Linked DNA regions of Flocculibacter collagenilyticus. The protein of the gene in region 2 interacts with the protein of the main gene of each other region in a pairwise test. Links are inferred from orthologs where the notes say so. Each region holds a gene or a part of one and is shown on either strand. Other genes may lie near its edges.

Region 1 (9,192 bases), 2.6 Mb from region 2 along the record:
TCACTAAAGATTTACAATATTTAAACTGCTGGGATCGCCTGCTCGATATTTATACCGCGGTGGAAGATATTGAAAGCATTCATCAAATACTCGATCTAATCGGTATTCTTTCACCTGCATTAGCCAAGCCTATGATTATTATGAAAGCACTTTATGCGGGTGATATAAATAGTGCTGTAATCATGCTTGAAACCATTAATGAGGACGATCTAGCGCTGCCTTTCATCAGCCCTATTTTAGTTGCAACTGTTGCGTTAGCACCGCAAAGTCGAGTAACACACCTACAACCCTTAGCTGATAATGCGCTCTCTTATATTAATGCTAATCACCGTCCACTTTTTGCTGCGCTATTTGCTGAGCAAAAAGGTAACCATCAACGTGCAACACAGCTCTTAAATCAGTTTATCCGCGATATTGATAAACAAGCTTATCAGCCACTTGCGATGAAGTTTAATAAAGCGCAAGCATTAACAATGTTAGGACAGCAGCAACAAGCCATTCAACTACTAAGTAAGCTGTACACTCACACTAAACCCATTGCATATGCTGAACCTTACGAACGTCCCATGTTTTTCACTTCACAGAGTCCTTTTTTAAATGAACTAAAAAGCCATCCTGACTACGCAGCTTTATTAGCGGTTAAAAACAAAAGTGATGCCCACACCCGCCGCTTACTGAATCAACAAAGAAAAAACCAGACGATGCCATTTAATTTGGCACCGTCTGCCAATACAATGAATGGTTTTTAAGTCTTACACTCTGGCGTCAATTTCACATTCACAGGCTCTGTTTTCGAAAAGTACGTCCACATCATACAGTCACTATAAATAACATAAGCATAATTTTGATTATTATTCACTAAATTCGCATGACCACTTGTACTTATCCCTGTACGCGTATTTAGTATCGAAACATGAAGTAATATAGTCACTATGGATAAAACTATCAGCCCGATCTTAATTTGTTCCTTGTGTGCTCCTATCCTTGAAAACACCGCTAATATATTGTGTATATAAATACGGCTAATTAACCTGTCCATTTTATTTCCCTATGCTACATACCATTACCATAATTGGTATGTTCAAGCTTAACGCTGTTACTCAATTTGCACCTGAATATTATTAGAAAACAAACTGACTAGTAGCTAATCTTGTACTGAATTTAACCTCCCTTTTTTCTCCACGGATTACATTGCATGCCGATTCAACAACTTGAGTACATTTAAGCCACAATCATTACTAAAAAAACGATCCTGATCTTACTCAATGCTCACATTAGTTAAATTTCTACTATACTTATTGCACGTAGAGTTTCATGTAGCATATAACGCGAGACGAATACTCGAAGTAGTTAGATGTATAAGGGTATGAACCGCATTGCCATTTAAGATGAGGGTAAAGCAATGGTGGATATAGCAGCTGGTGTGCCAGACCTGAGGACGTCGACATCACTCCCAAACGATACACGTATTGCAGTACGCAGGCCAAATGAAGTGGTAGGCGCTGATGAGAATAATCCTAGCCCGATTAATGCACGAATCGATCAGGAACGTTTTGCAGTAAAAGTGGCTGACAACACGACAAACGATCCCAACGCCACACCGGGGATTAATCAGGGTGATCCCGACCCAACGTTTCGGTTTGTAAGTGGTGAGGCTGATAGTAATTTAGTTAATCCCGGACTTACGCCACGAAATGTGCAAGCAGTTATCGCGGTAGAAACGGCTGAAACAGAAGGCGCTCAACGTACTTTATCTAATTTGATTGATAGGCAAGAGGCGCGACCAGTTGGAAACGAAACACTGAATACAACCAACAATGTTACGGATAGATTTATTACACAAGAATCGCTAGATAAAGATGCAGTGGTCAGCGGGCAGTTGTTTAATCAGTTAGCGTAATTTCAACAGCAACAATTTAGCGTTGTACAAGCGGGAATGCATTGCAAACTGCATATTAGTCTACATAATGTAGATTCACCCTACGGGTGATGTTACAAATCAGTTGATATGCAATCGTTCCTGCTTTTTCCGCAACAACCTCTATTGGCAATTCCGCCCCCCAGAGTAAAACTTCATCACCAATTTTGTCGTGGCTTTGCTTGCCTAAATCAACCGTGATCATATCCATCGACACTCGCCCCACTAAAGGCACTTGTCGACCGTTAACCAATACTGGTGTGCCATTGGGGGCATGGCGCGGATAGCCATCTCCATAACCTATTGCCACCACGCCAATAAAAGTTTCATCATGGCTTCGCCACGCAGAGCCATAGCCAACCGCTTCATCTTTTTTTATTTTACGCACGGCAATCAGCTTGGACTTCATCGCCATCGCTGGCTGCAAACCATATTTTTGTCCAATATGCTCTGCCACAGGCGAAATGCCATAAAGCATAATTCCCGGCCTCACCCAGTTGTGATGTGAGCTTGGATAGTTAACAACAGCAGCAGAATTTGCTAACGACAGCAATGGTGGTGCAGCACTGTGGGTTGTATCAGCCATACAGCCATCAAACACCTGCATCTGTTGCTGATTAAACGGATTGTCATGTTCATCAGCACAAGCGAAGTGGCTCATCACCACAATAGGCTTAAGAACGTTAGGGCTGTTTACCAATGTACGATAAAAGTGCTCAAACTGTTCGGGTTCAATGCCTAACCGATGCATACCCGTATCAATCTTTAGCCAGACTTTTATCGGTTTTCTTAGCTTACTATATACTATGGCATCTAATTGATGTTGGTTTTGCACCACGGTTTCAAAGCCATACTCAACTAAGTCGTAAACTTCTTCAGCCTCAAAAAAGCCTTCCATCAATACCACAGACTTAGTAATGCCCTGCTCGCGTAATCTTAACGCCTCACCAATACGCGCCACGCCAAAGGCATCTGCATTATCTAAATGCTTTGCCGTACGGCTCATACCGTGGCCATAGGCATTCGCTTTAAGTACCGCCAGTACTTGCGAATGCGGCGCGAATGCTCTAACACGAGCTAAATTATGCTGCAGTGCACTAACGCTAATTTCGGCCGTTGCAGAAATCAAACCTGTGGCACTCTTAATATTACTATCACCGCTTATTCACCTGTCACCTTATTCACCATAGTCGAATGAGTTACCCGCGTAATTATCAAAACGCGAGAACTTGCCTTGGAAAGTCAGCGGCAATTTTCCAATAGGCCCATTACGTTGCTTACCAATTATAATTTCAGCGACGTTGCGGTTTTCTTCTGTCGTATCGTGATATACCTCGTCACGATAAATAAACATAATTAAGTCGGCGTCTTGCTCGATTGAGCCTGATTCACGTAAATCCGAGTTAACCGGGCGCTTATCCGCTCGTTGCTCCAATGAACGGTTTAGCTGCGACAGCGCCACGACTGGGCATTCTAATTCTTTGGCTAAGGCTTTTAATGAACGCGAAATTTCTGCAATTTCTAATGTTCTATTTTCTGAAAACTCAGGCACTTTCATTAACTGCAAGTAGTCGACCATGATCATGCTGATACCACCATGATCTCGTGCCACTCTGCGTGCACGCGAGCGAACTTCAGTAGGTGTTAAGCCCGCCGAATCATCGATATACATTTTCGCTTTTTCTGACATAAGGCCCATGGTTGAAGACAACCTTGCCCAATCTTCATCATCCAAGGCACCGGTACGTACTTTTGTTTGGTCAATACGACCTAATGACGCCAACATACGCATCATGATTTGTTCTGACGGCATTTCTAGTGAGAAAATGAGCACTGGTTTGTCTTGCGTTAGTGCTGCGTTTTCACACAAGTTCATCGCAAACGTTGTTTTACCCATTGAAGGACGCGCGGCAACAATAACTAAATCAGATGACTGTAATCCTGCAGTCATCTTGTCTAAGTCAGTGTAACCTGTAGACACCCCTGTCACACCGTCTTGCGGTAAACGCATTAGTTCTTCTATTTTATCAACGGTTTTCTCAAGAATTTTTAAAACTGACTCAGGCCCTTCATCAGATTTAGAGCGTTGCTCAGCAATTTTAAATACCTTGCTTTCAGCAAAGTCTAGTAATTCAGTTGCAGATCGGCCTTCAGGTTGAAAACACGTATTAGAAATATCATTTACGGCCCCCAGCAGTTCACGAATAATCGCTTTATCACGAACAATCTCAGCATAGGCCCTTACATTCGCAGCACTAGGTGTATTTTTCGCTATTTCACCTAAATACCCAAAACCACCGGCCTTTTCTAGATCGTTATTTTTCTCTAACTCTTCCGTAACCGTGATCAAATCTAATGGCTGATTCGTTGCCATTAAGCGTTCCATCGCAGAAAAAGCAGTTTTGTGTGCTAAAGAATAAAAATCTTTCGCAACCACAGTACCCGCAACAATATCCCACGCTTCATTGTTCAGCATAAGACCGCCTAAGACAGACTGCTCAGCTTCCAACGAATTTGGAGGAACTTTTAAAGACTCAATGTCTCTTTCTTTTTTCGCCATGCTTTTAAACACCTAATGGACATGCGCCGTACTTTAAATAACAGCACAGTACGTTAAATTATCAAGCACAATGAATTTCTTAACCCAAAATGCATTGCTGAGCATTATCTAACTATTTAAATCACTATAAAAGAGTGAAGAAAAGAAAAAGCGTCTAGTCGCCATTTCCTATTGCGCTATAAACAACCAAAATGACTGAAAAATGAAAAATAAGCACTAAATATTAAAAAGTTCAAAATACAAATACCCGCGTCATTACCGATAAAATGTATATTTGTACACATTTTCTTACAGATATAATTATTCAGAAACCTTTTTTGTTAACATTTAAAAATCACAAACACCCAATAAAACAAGGAAAAAAGTACTATCACAGATAAAAAACAACCAAAAACTGTTTAATAAATGTAAACAAATGAGATTTAAAAGCCCACTTTTCACTGTTGAGATTTTCAAAACCAGTGATATATTGGCATTCCTTAATTTCACTGCCCAAAGATAAATTAAGACAAAATTATAATAAGTTTTAAGTAAATATATTTAGTTAAAGTTAACTCCGGGATTAGGAAAAAAAATGATCTATAAGACTAAAGTAAGTAAAGCAGTTCAATTTGCTTTACTTGCTGGCTCAATGACGTTGCCAGCGTTTTCAGCATTAGCTGCTGAAGAATCAACTGAAGGACAAGAAATCGAAAGAGTTGAAGTAACGGGTTCTCGTATTGCACGTGCAGAATTATCTCAGCCTACTCCTGTTATTTCATTAGACGAGCAAGATATTGCTAAGTTTGGTCTTACTGACCTAGGTAGCTTATTAAGTGAATTACCAGCAATCGGCGCAACTGACACTCTTGTTGGTAATAACAACAGTAATGCATTTGCTGGTATCAGTTCTCCTGATTTACGTCGCTTAGGCTCTAACCGTACCTTAGTACTAGTTAACGGTAAGCGCCATGTTGCCGGTGTACCAGGTTCTGCTCAAGTTGACTTAACGACTATTCCTACTAGCCTAATTAAACGCGTTGAAGTAATTACTGGTGGTGCATCAGCAATTTATGGTTCTGACGCTGTATCAGGTGTTGTGAATGTTATCTTAAAAGATGACTACGAAGGTTTCGAGTTAAATGTAAGCGGTACAAGTTCTACAGAAGGTGTTGGCTCACGTAACCATGGTATTACTTTCCTAGCGGGTGCTGACTTATCTAACGGTAAAGGTAATGTAACTTTCTTCGCTGGTATTGAGCGCACTAAAGAAGTGATGTCAGAAGATATTCGTCAGTTCGATGGTTGGGGCACTGTTGCTAACCCTGATAGCCAAGGTGAAGAAGATGGCATCCCTGACAGACTACGTGTACCACGTGTTTACTCTGAAATGATCAACGCCTATGGCGTATTAAACCCATTTGGTGGTGGTGCAGGTCGTTATACATTTGATAACGATGGTAATCCATTTGTTCAAGTAGAGCGCGACCAGTCAAACAGCTTCGCATTCGGTTCTTTCCCAAATGGCTGTGACTCATGTTTCAATACTGAAGATTATGAAAACTTTCTACCAGGTATCGAGCGCATCTCTGTTGGTTCAAGCTTCAACTATCAATTAACAGATAACTTAACGTTCGTCAGTGACTTTAAATACGCTCGCTCTGATATCGAACAGCAATATCAGCCGTCATTCCGTTTCGGTAATATCTCTGTAAATGTAGAAGATAACGCATTCCTTGACGACTCTTTAAGAGAAGTGCTTTTAGATGCAGGTCAGACTAACGTTACAATGGCTAAATTCTTTGATGAGCTAGGTAACCGTTCAGCTGATAACCGCCGTGAATTATTCCGTTACACAGCAGCATTAGAAGGCGATTTCACGTTAAGTGAAACTGACTTTGATTATGAAGTGTATTATGTTTATGGTGAAACTCGTAACCGCCGTAAAACGCTAAATGATTTACTACCTGGAAACTTCACAGCTGCATTAGACTCAGTGATTGATCCAGAAACAGGTGAAGCGGCTTGTCGTAGTCAAGTAGCAAGTGCACAAGGCGAAGACTATACCGACCCTGCCAGTGTAAATGGTGGTGACTGTGTTGCATATAATCCATTTGGTTTCGGTCAAGCATCTGAAGCTGCACGTGATTGGGTATCTGCTGACGTAACTCGCCAAGACAGAATTTCTCAAGAAATCATCGGTGCTTCTTTTGTTACTGACACAAGTGAGTTTTTCGACTTACAAGGTGGCCCAATTGCGATTGCTGCTGGTTTTGAGTATCGTGAAGAAGAGTCAGAAATTACAACTGATGAATTCACGAAAGCTGGATTCTTAACAAGTGCTGCTACACCTGATGAATTTGGTGCGTACGATGTAACAGAAAGCTACATTGAAATAAGCCTTCCATTATTTGCTGGTCTTACAGGTATTGAAGAACTAACACTTGATGCTGCATACCGTACAGCTGATTACTCACATGCTGGTGAAACGGATGCATGGAAAATAGGCTTAATGTATGCGCCTATTGATGACTTCAGAATTCGTGGTACATACGGCCAAGCAGTACGTGCACCAAATATTTCAGAAGCATTTAGTCCACTATCTCCAGGCTTTGCACGAGTATCAGATCCATGTGATGCAGACAACATACCTGACGATCCAGATCGCGCAGCTAACTGTAAAGCACTAGGCATGCCTGATGGCTTTGAAGCTAACGACAACGTAAGTGTTGATACATTATCTGGCGGTAACTCTGAGCTTAATCCTGAAGAGTCAACTTCTTTAACTGCTGGTATCGTATGGACACCATCGTTTATTGAAGATTTCTCTATTACACTAGATTATTACGATATTGAAATTGAAGATGCGATTATTGAAGTTGCTGCACAAGATATTGCTGATAACTGTGTAGATGCAACTGGTGGTCCTGATGCAGGATATTGTTCACAAATTGATCGTAATGCTAACTTTGATATCGAACTGGTTCGTTCTGGTTACTTAAACGCGTCAGCATATACAACACGCGGCCTTGAGCTACAAGTGTTACACACTATGCCAATGCAAGTGATGGATTATGCTGGTGAGTTTAAAGTTAATTTCTTAGCAAATAAACTACTTGAGCTAGAGCAGTTTGAATTCCAAGACCGTCCTGATGAAATTAATGTTGAAGAAGGCGAGGTTGGCGACCCTAAATTGCAACTACGTTTAAGTGCTGACTATAAGATTGACCAGTTAGCGTTTGGCTGGACAACTCGTTATATCGATCGTGTAGTAACGTACGACGTGTCTCCAGGTGGCGGTAGCCCAGAAGATCTTAATCCAGGTCACATTGGCTCAATTACTACTCATGACCTGTCTATGAACTATGAGCTGAACGACAATGCATCATTTAACATGGGTATTCGTAATGTGTTTGATAAGTTACCTCCTGGCTATGTTACAAATGCAATGTATGACCTAATGGGTCGTAAAGTATACGCAGGTGTTAAAATCTCTCTTTAATTGATAGATTTATCCCTCATCAAAAAAACCAGCCTTATGGCTGGTTTTTTATTGCCTGTAATATCACTTACCAAGTTATATAAACTGAAATGAGGCTACTTTGGCCTCAATTGATAATGCTTTGAATGCTAGCTCAGATGCTCGTAGGATGGCTACATCACCTTTTTATCTATGGCCTTAAACAGCAATGATCAGGGGGTCAATCGATTGATGAGCAATAGGTATATGGTTTGCCAAGAAGCACTCCAACACACTCCCAAAGGCTATAATGAAGACAGGCATAAAAAAACCACCCGAGATAGGCTGTCTCTTGATCACAAGTTAGACTCTAGAGACTTAGCTAGCTCATAACCTTCAAGGATGGTTTGCAATTTGAACCATCCTTGCCATAACACCTTAACTGAAGCACGGCCCGTGCGTTTGGCATCTTTCCAGCCACCTAATTTAGCCAACTCTTGATAAGCCCATGACATATTAGGTACGCTGTCTGGCAGTTGGCTTTTCATTCGCTTTAACCATAATAACTTCCACGCTGTTGGCGACAGTACTTGTTCGCAACTAGCGTGCCCTTGTTCATTGGTGAATTTGAGTTGAAGTATTCTTGTCGCAACGAAACCGTTTATGGTCACCAGTCGTTCCACATTGTCTTTACTTTGTAGCCTTAAGCTTTCGATATCTGTACCGTCACTTTTCCAAACTTTATGATATTCCTCGACTAACCAGCGGTACTCATAGTGACTGACAACTTTCAATGCATCTTCTTTACTGTGGACTGGTTCATTGGTCAACAGATGCCAATTTAATTCGCTGTCTGGGTTTTCACGCTCGCTGCACCCCACATAATAAACAGGTAATGATTTTCCTTGTTTATTGCTCGGCACCTTTAAGGTCACTGGTGTAAAGACAATATCAAGTGTTGCACATCGCGCTTTTCTGCCGCCTTTCTGCGCTATATGAACTTGCTTTTGACCTGCGCTTTGTAATTCTGAAGCGAAGGCATAGAGTTTATTTTCGCCTTCTTCAATGTGGCGACTCTGCATTGAGCGCACTATAAACCGTTGCTGAGAGTCGAGTTTGTACTCGAGGTATTCGTAAATATCAGCTTCTCTATCACAAACAGAAATAACATCCAACATCTTACTTTGTAATCTATCAGCCATGTTTCGTGAAGCGGATTCCCATTTGTATCCTTCCTTCTCCTGATACGGCGTTTGAGCATGTAAACGCCGCTTG
Region 2 (9,031 bases):
TAGCGATGGTGATTTATTTAATGTGCCCAATGTGATGCGTACCGAAAGGTGGTAACACCTTACAAAGACATAAGAGCAAATAAGTATTAAGCAAAGTGGTGAAGTTGAATAACAATATTCACCACTTTTCAAAGGGTTACTGATTAAGTAAGCTCAAATACAAGGGAATGATGTAAGCCTGATTTAACGGTAGGCTTCTCATTTTAATCATTAAGTTTCTATTGTATTTAGCCAGCTCAACCCAGCCTTGAAGTGAAACATTTGAAGGCGGTAAATTCCAATAATCAGCACAAAAGCTTTCCATTTTTTCTTTATCTGTTTGACTATCTAATGGGCCGTTATTGGTTTGGACATGATTGTTGATACAATATCCATTTAAGAACCAATCAAATTGCCGGATGTTTTGATTCCAAGTAACTTGGTCTAATGTATTTGCTAACAAAGCAAGATTCAAACAGCCATTACGATCACAATATAGTTCATTACTAGAGCTATTTAGCGCCAAAACAGTATCGACAGAGTGATTTAAGTCTGTAGAGTTGGTTACATGAAAAGGTTCATTAGTATTTCGCCAATAGCATGTTTCGCCCTCTGTTGTTCTACACGTTATATTTGCGGTTTCACCCGCAGTGAGCATCGTAAATGCATCCGATAATTGATAGCTGCTATTTTCATTCGCATTGTAAATATCAAAATTAGGGTAAGCAGTGCTAATCAACATGTCTTCGACAATGTTAGCTCTTGCAATAAAGTGTGGTACGTTTGATTTTTGAATAGCCATCCAACTACTTCCAAGCGTAGCAAGGTAGGCCTCATTACTCCATTTTTGCCATACTTGTTCTGCTATTAACTTTCTTACATTTTCAGCTCTGCAACGTATATTAAATGAGAAAGACGTACTGATAGTAGACAATTCGTTAATATAATCACTTGGTTTGTCAGTAGTGGCTGCAGGACAGTTCACAGTTTGAGCATGCTTTTTTAACAGCGTTTTGATTGCTTTAGAAATACCCGCAGTAGCTCGCCATTCATAGTGCCAATGGTTTGTATAGAACTCACCGTTATTATCGCTGTATGCAGGGCTGGTCCAACGATAATAAGGCTCGTTGCCGATTTTATTTTTATATCGGCATTGAGTGTATGGAGGCACTAGCTGTTTTTCTGCGAGATCACCGCAAGGCTCAAAATATGCCTCACTGGTATTAATTAAATACTCTGCTAACTGATCGGTTTGTAAGTTAGTTAAGTTGAATACGTCGCTCTGCTCATATAACTCACTGCGTGAAAATAAATTATGTATTTGAGAGTAATAGCTAGATAGGCGGTATCCTGCGTAAGGATCGGTATAATCATTATCCTCGATGGTGATACCTACTTTCAGTGGTTGACTAAGATAGGTAGAAACTGCGCTTAATAATGGTAAATCAGTTGCATTGATGATGAGTTTTTTTGTTGTTGAATTTGCGGTTGGGGAATGGCAAGAAATAGTAATCTCTTCGGATAAATAAGCGGGCATAATGCTAATTGAGTGAACATTACTTGTTTTACTAAATGTATTACTGCTATTTAGCTCACACGAAGTGTTTTCATTTTCGTTTGTTGTTAGTTCAATGGTCAGTAAACTAGGCTCTGATAATAAAATAGATGGATGACTAATTTCTGATACTGGTTGCACATCATCTGAGCTAAAAACTTCAACATCGTTATTAAACACCTTAAGTCTTTCAATGGTAGGTTGGCTATGACAAGTAATGACATTGAATTCGGCAGATGAAGTGACCGTGCCACCTTTACCCGTGCATGTAAGTTGAGTTAAACCATTCTGAACAAAGCCTGTGTCAATTTGTCTATTACCGGATAATCCAATTTGCTCCCCAGTAGCGTTGTGACAGTTTGTAGCGTTATGACTTATCCAGCTGAAAGATTGAGGTGAATTTAAACATGCTGTTTTGGGAGAAAGAGAGAGTGCTAATGTTGGTTTTTGATGAACTGTTAAATTAGCTACAACTGCATCGGAAGTACCTGCCAAACCAGTACATGTGATAGTTGTAGTTTGATTAGAGGTTCTATTGCTACCCACCCAGCTGCCACTGGTTGAGCGTGGCTGCCCGTTTACGTCACACGAAGTTGCATCTTCAGAATGCCATGTTAAGGTCGCACTTTCTCCATATGCAACCTCGGCTGGTGTCCAAGCAATACTTACGGTGGGCTTCTTTCTTACTGTCAATGTAGCGGTTTTTACTTCAGACTCTCCTGCTAAGCCTTTGCATTGCAATGATACATGTTGAGTACTAGTTCTGTTTTTACCTAGCCAGTTTCCGTTAGGTGCGCGCTCCTGCCCGTTTATTAAACAATATGTTGCATCAGTAGAGCTCCAGGACAATATTGCACTCTCACCATGTGCAACTTCGGAAGGTAGCCATTTAATATCAACTGTAGGTGGCTTTCTAACAGTGAGTTCTGCGGTTTGAGTGCTTGATGAGCCTGCGACACCAGTACATTTAAGGCTTACTGATTGGCTATTAACTCTATTTTTAGCAAGCCAGCTACCACTGGTTGCTCTGGATTGACCATTCATTAAGCATGTTGTGGCATCAGTTGAGTGCCAAGTTAGTAATGAGCTTTCTCCATGGGCTATTTCTGAAGGCTCCCACTTGATTGTTGCAGTTGGAAGTTTCCGTACTATTAATTGTGCCGTAGCGGATATGGCTGAACCGTTTACATCAAAACACTTTAAAGTGCTACTCAGGCTGTTAGTTCTATTATTTCCAACCCATGTTCCTCTTATTGCATTTGGCTTATCGTTAAGCTCACAGGTTGCGGCATTGCTTGAATTCCAAGTTAGCGTTGAGCTTTCACCGTGTTTTACTTCAGAAGGGTTCCATGAAATGGTTACGGTTAGCTCAGATGCATGTGCAGTATTTAAAGTTAAGGCGCTTACAAGAATTAACAATTTCTTTTTTATGTGTTTATTATTAGTAAGAAATAACACAGTAAATCTCCTGTGATCTGTGTAGTTAGTATTAAACGTAGGGGGTAACTTTAGTGTAACAGTAAGGTGCTAGCTGTTTGTTCCATAAAGCTTTTGCGCAGGATTAAACATAACCCAAGACGTTAGAATATATTTATCATTGGAAATAGGAATGGAGCCCTTGTGGGTATGTGTGAAGCTAGTAGGGAATATAACTAAACTCCCTGCTTCAGGTTTAACTGAGCGGTTTTGGAAGTAAAACTCTGTTCCGCCTCCTTCTTGTACATCATTAAGGTAGTACATGAAAACCAGTGTGCGGTGTAGGCTGTCTTGTTGCTTATCAACAGGGTGAGGAAAGTGTTCTGAATGCCAATGATGGTAACCACCTTGACCTTTTTTGTAATGCTGTAGATTTATATTACCTAGTCGGTATATGTGCTTAAGTAAATAAAGAATTTGATCATTAGGCATTTGTTGTACATGTTGATGGGTGATCTCAGTAACTTCTTTAGTGTTAGGATCCATGAAAGAGGCTGAAACGGCGCCAACCAACAAAAATGGGTACTTTCTTACATAGGGAATAAGACCTTTAAATGTTAGGTCCATAATAGCCGCACTTTCTTGTTGCCAATGCTCAGAAAGGTTGATCATTAAGTCGGTACTGTTCTTTTTCTTCAAGTCTATACCCTGTCCGGTGTGACCTGCGCCTTTTTCAGAAGAGTGATTAAACTTCTCGATGAGTAATTGGCAATACTGCTTATTCATCCATTCTGGATATACTTCAATAAAGTCAGTCATATTTGTTCTTATTATTAGATTTACCTATCGGTAGAGGTTATCAGATTACATCCGCAGCGGGAATATTATGTTGGATGAGGGCTGTAATAAAAATTGTTCATATACCTTATTCAAAGGATAAACTGGTCAAGTTCGACTACACTGAATTTTACATTTTTATGAAAATTTCATCTCGTGATATTCGCGCTGAGTCTGGAATTATATAAAACGCTGAATAGTAAATAATTATGAATAGTGCAGACGAACATTTAATATTTGATCAACTTCGTTTGTTTGGAGGCTATCAGGTTTATCCAAATGAAATAGGCTTTGTTGAGGTGTTAAGCTACATGGATTTAGAAATATGCCTCTCAGCTCATCCTAACTGGAAAAATATTAAAAAGCAGCCTCCATTGCTTGTATATGATTGCCCCGAGTTTTTTAACCACCCCGATTTAACGGATTATTTTTGTGAAAATTGCGATTCTGAACAACACAAAAATATGATTTGTCATGGTTTAAACGGACGTGAAGGAATAGATGATAACGGTCATAAACGACATTATCGTTTAGTTGTGTTTTCTGCTATTGATCCCTCTCAACCGATTGCCTTTGCGGCATTTGATGTAGATTTAAAAGAAGGAACCACCTCACCTGATGAGGAGTTACCTGTGAAAAATATTAATTGTCGCTGTGAGTTTTTATATGCCTACGTACTGAAGGAATATAGAAATTTAGGGGTAGGCGCTATGCTAGGGTACACCATGGGAAGCTTATTTTGGCAGCAAATATTATTTCTATTAAATCAAATAGAAGGTACAGAAAGTGCTGTTTGCCCGATGATCATGTCTGACAGCTTTACACGTGGTGGTGAAGAAATAATGAAAAACTTACTTCGTGAAGTGAAGATGTTCAGTAAAGCTGAACGTGCAGCGGGCATTATCGACCACCTAGGCAAACCACAAGTAATCGCTAATTAGGAGTTTCTCTTTTCGACCCATGCAATTTTGTTTTCAACCTTAGAAATTGCTTGTCGGCATCTACCTAAACGTTGGTGTAACGCCAATACTTCTTGTTTTAACGTGTCTGCCTCGGCACCGTTTGCGCTTTTTAGTCGTGCTTCCCGCATTTCTAGCATGTTCATTAAGCGCCGTTCATATTCATGATTCTGATTTAGCTCGGCGTAAAGTTCATGGCTTGGTTGCATAATGTGCTGAGCGGTTCTTTTAAGTTTTTGTTGATATCGTGCCTGCCGCGCTTTTTTATCAAATTGAATTTCTTTTAATTTTACTTCGTTTGATTTTACGGCCTGAACTAACGCACTGATTTGACTATCTAGCAGGTTTATATAATAAGTTAAATATTCAGACTGTCCTTTTTTGTACAACTTCTCCAAAAGCGCAAAGTTTTTGGCGGCTTCAATTGCATAATCTTGTAGCTTAGATGAACGCACTTTAAAAAGGGTTGCATCAAAGCGTATATGTTGTTCTTTAACAGAGCGGTTCTCATCGTTAAACTTATCAATGTACTCTGACTGTTCTTTAATAAGTGATAACTGATGCGCTAACTTTTGTAGCACGATGTTGAAGTTGTCAGAATGATACGATGAAAAGTGAGTGTTCATGAGCGCCTTGATAGCTTAAAGCCATGCTTGCCAAAGTAATTTTGCTGTAAGTAGCAATACTACACTAATAAATACAGGGCGAATAAACTTACTTCCCAATTTAATCGCGTAATGTGAGCCAATTAGTGCCCCCACCATTAAGCACAGTCCCATTGCTATACCCAGTGCGAAATGCACATGCCCTAAAAATATAAAGGCAGTTAATGAGCATATGTTGCTTACGAAGTTCATTGCCCTTGCCACGCCGCTACTAAGCAATAGGTTAATTTTATATAAAACGGTATTTGAGACAACCCAGAATGCCCCTGTTCCCGGGCCTGCGATTCCATCATAAAAGCCTAGTGTAACTGCCTGTGAGCATTGCTTAACTTTAAGGTTTGTGGATTGTTGTGGTAAATGTATATTGTGATCAGGTTTTACGCGGTTGAAGAGTGTATAAAGTGCTGTTGCCGCAATAACAACAGGTAACACTTTGTTAAGTAGTTCGGGAGATAAGTAATCTACCACCACAGTTCCTGCAATGGCACCAACGGCGGTGAAGACAATAGATAATCGCCAATATCTTAGGTTAAATAGTTTCTTTCTATAAAAGGTGAGGCTGGCAACAAATGAGCCGAATGTTGCAGCTAGCTTATTTGTCCCCAATGCAATATGTGCAGGTAGTCCAGCTGATAACAGCGCTGGGATTGTTAGCAGCCCGCCGCCGCCTGCAACGGCATCAATAAAACCAGCTGCAAATGCAACACTGCACAATAATATGAGTAATTCGATGGTTAACTCAATATCTAACATCAGTATTCTATTTCGCGCTTGAAAGGAGGCAGTGAATTTATTAAAGACTGGCCATATTGCTTGGTCACTAACCGCCTATCCAATACAACAACTCGGCCAGAGTCATCTTCTTGCCTTAGGAGCCTGCCACAACCTTGTACTAATTTTTTTGACGCTTCAGGTACTGAAATCGCTAAAAATGGGTTACCCCCACGTTGTTTAATATATTCATTTTGCGCCTCTTCAATTGGAGAGGTAGGAACTGCGAAAGGGATTTTTGTGATGATTAGATTTGTTAAATACTTCCCGGGCAAGTCCAGTCCTTCTGAAAAACTCTGTGTGCCAAACAATATACTTGGTGAATTACCATCACATTTTTGTTTGTGCAGTGTAAGTAAAGCGCCACGAGATGCTTCACCTTGAACAAGTAAGGAGAACCCCTTTTCACGTAATTGCTTAGCGACCTCTTTCATTTGCCAATAGGAGGCAAAGAGCACCAATGAAGCGTCTTGATCTTTTAAATAAAGTGGAACGGCCTTACCTAGCGCTTCCGTAAAGCTTGGATGAGATGGTTCAACGTTTATTTTTGGTATGACTAACTTTGCTTTATTTGGATAGTCGAACGGGCTATCAATTTTAATATATTGTGTGTTTTCTAATCCAAATAGTCCGGCCTGACGGGCATAATAATCAAACGAATTAAGTGCGGTTAGAGTTGCAGAACATAGTACTACGCCGTAGGCTTTGCTCCATAAGTGGTCTTGTAAGAAAAAGCCTACCTCAATAGGGGAGTTAGCAATGAGAAAGTCGTGTTTTGCATCTGCCGTGGCATTATCGCTAAAAGTAATTTGCTCTAACCAGCGGGCTTGTGGTGCCGACTTTTCTGATTGGGTTATACACAAGTCTCGCCATAATTTAGTAAAGCTTTCTAAGCGTTGAAGGTAAAAGCTTGACTCCGCCAACACGGGCTCAGCAATCCACGCCTTAACTAGCTGATCTTTAACCTCTTGTGTTAATGCGTCATGCAAACGATTAAGCGCTGAAAGGGCTTTGGTGGCTTCTTCTTTTAATGTTTCTATTGCGGGTAGTAAATGGGGGGGGAGTTCGCCGTTTTCGAAGCGGTGGTATTTTTCTTTAGTAAATAACTGCTGCTCATTAGAGTGTAGCCATTGCTGAATTTGCTTTAACCATTTGGCACTTTCTTCAGCACAATCAGTAAGCGATAGAGTATGCTTAATCAAGCTTTCTGAACCAACGGTAGTTGAAAAACGTTGCGCAAGCTTAGGTAATTTAGCAAGCCAATTAATACTACTTTTAACTAGCACTTGTGATGCACTAAAATCTCTTGCGACAGTAGGTAAATGATGCGCTTCATCAATAATAAAAATAGTGTTCTCAGTTTCAGGTAAAATTTTACCGCCACCTAACTCTAAATCTGCTAACAACAAGCTATGATTAGCAATAATAACGTCAACTTTATCTAAATTTTCTCTGCTTTGATGGTATGGACACATTTGATGTGCCGAAGAGCGCTTTGTGCAATGATATTTATCGCTTGCAATATGATGCCAAAAATCATCGGAGATTGGTTCATCAAGGTGATCTCTTTCACCATCCCATTTGCCCGACTGATATTGTTTAAGTAACTTTTTGTATGCGGGTTTATCTTTTTTTGAAGGGGCGCTAATAAGTAGCTGTTGAAAACTGAGCTGTTCCGCGTTATCACTGCAAATAGCTTCTAATTTTTCAACACAGACATATCGATTACGGCCTTTTAATAACTCAAAATTAAATGACAGCTTACTTTGTTCGGCGAAAAAAGGAAGATCTTTTTCAAACAATTGTTCTTGTAATGCAACCGTAGCAGTGGCAATAACTACTTGCTTATTTTTAGCTAATGCGTAAGGAATAGCGCCCAATAGATAGGCTAAACTTTTACCCGTTCCTGTTCCTGCTTCAATTACACATATTTTATTATGTTTGTGATATTCACCAGCTAGCGTTTTAGCAATTTCTGCAACTAGCTTATTTTGCCCAGGGCGAGCGCGATAATTTGTCAAATTGCTCGAAATATTTTGATGAATCCCGCGAATTTGTGTTTTTAAAAAATCTGAGAGCATATTTAAGAGTGAATATTCATAATAGAAAGCCTACTTAAACAACACTGTAATGTAGATAGGGCATAGCATCTAACTAGCAGTGGTCTATTGATGTAGGAAAAATAAAAAGTGCTGCGGATTATAGTGGGTTTATGTACAAAAGTCTTTGATTCGATTCTTGAGTAACATTTTCTTACATTATGTTAAGTTATTTTTATTAATTGTTTTGCTTTCAGTTAACTAGTGGTGTAGCGTACAAATTGTGTACAGTAAACATAGGGTTTTGTATAACCATTTTTAACGTGTGTATGTTATGCATACGAATACTAAACTGGCAGAAGTTGTACCTATTTAAGCAGTAAGGATATTGCCTCTTTTATACTAATAAAAGTAATCACATTATAGTGATCCAGGGTAAGCATCATGTTTAAAGTTAGTAAAACCTCCCGTGCTATAAAAAGCACACTCATTTTATGTTCGTTATCGATTGCGTCAACATCTGTTTTTGCTCAAGATACAAAAGCAAAAGATGAAGATATTGAACGTATCGAAATAACGGGCTCCAGTATTAAGCGTGCAGATATGGAAGGGGCACTTCCAGTTGCCACTATATCCAAAACTGAAATTTTAAATTCTGGCGCAGTTAGTGTTCCAGACCTAATTTCGCAAATTCCGGCTATGCAAGGATTTACTACCGCATCTGATTCGGTAGGTGGTGGAGGTGGTGGTATTCAAGATGCTTCGCTACGTGATCTTGGCAGTGAATATACACTTGTTTTGTTAAATGGT

The links.
Region 1: the proteins of HUU81_RS12355 (region 2) and dnaB interact in binary tests that used the Escherichia coli proteins (3 or more experiments, as listed by UniProt). The link is inferred for Flocculibacter collagenilyticus from one-to-one orthologs.

What each region holds. Positions count from the first base shown.
Region 1 is NZ_CP059888.1:230,521-239,712, reverse strand. Bases 2,288-5,272 are described here. They hold dnaB (replicative DNA helicase), read right to left. Parts: upstream 4,479-5,272; coding sequence 3,096-4,478; downstream 2,288-3,095. Other genes in these bases: HUU81_RS01080 (TonB-dependent receptor domain-containing protein), read left to right, coding at 5,053-5,272; alr (alanine racemase), read right to left, coding at 2,288-3,047. Outside these bases: HUU81_RS01100 (winged helix-turn-helix domain-containing protein), read left to right, coding at 1-749; HUU81_RS01095 (hypothetical protein), read left to right, coding at 1,403-1,900; more of alr, read right to left, coding at 1,956-2,287; more of HUU81_RS01080, read left to right, coding at 5,273-7,959; HUU81_RS01075 (IS4 family transposase), read right to left, coding at 8,274-9,192. UniProt on the Escherichia coli protein: The main replicative DNA helicase, it participates in initiation and elongation during chromosome replication. Travels ahead of the DNA replisome, separating dsDNA into templates for DNA synthesis.
Region 2 is NZ_CP059888.1:2,787,870-2,796,900, reverse strand. What follows is about bases 3,549-6,372. They hold HUU81_RS12355 (primosomal replication protein), read right to left. Parts: upstream 5,373-6,372; coding sequence 4,725-5,372; downstream 3,549-4,724. Other genes in these bases: dinG (ATP-dependent DNA helicase DinG), read right to left, coding at 6,164-6,372; HUU81_RS12350 (TSUP family transporter), read right to left, coding at 5,388-6,164; HUU81_RS12360 (hypothetical protein), read left to right, coding at 3,997-4,728; HUU81_RS12365 (2OG-Fe(II) oxygenase), read right to left, coding at 3,549-3,769. Also shown: HUU81_RS12370 (hypothetical protein), read right to left, coding at 137-2,992; more of HUU81_RS12365, read right to left, coding at 3,062-3,548; more of dinG, read right to left, coding at 6,373-8,263; HUU81_RS12340 (TonB-dependent receptor), read left to right, coding at 8,666-9,031. UniProt on the Escherichia coli protein: Involved in the restart of stalled replication forks, which reloads the replicative helicase (DnaB) on sites other than the origin of replication.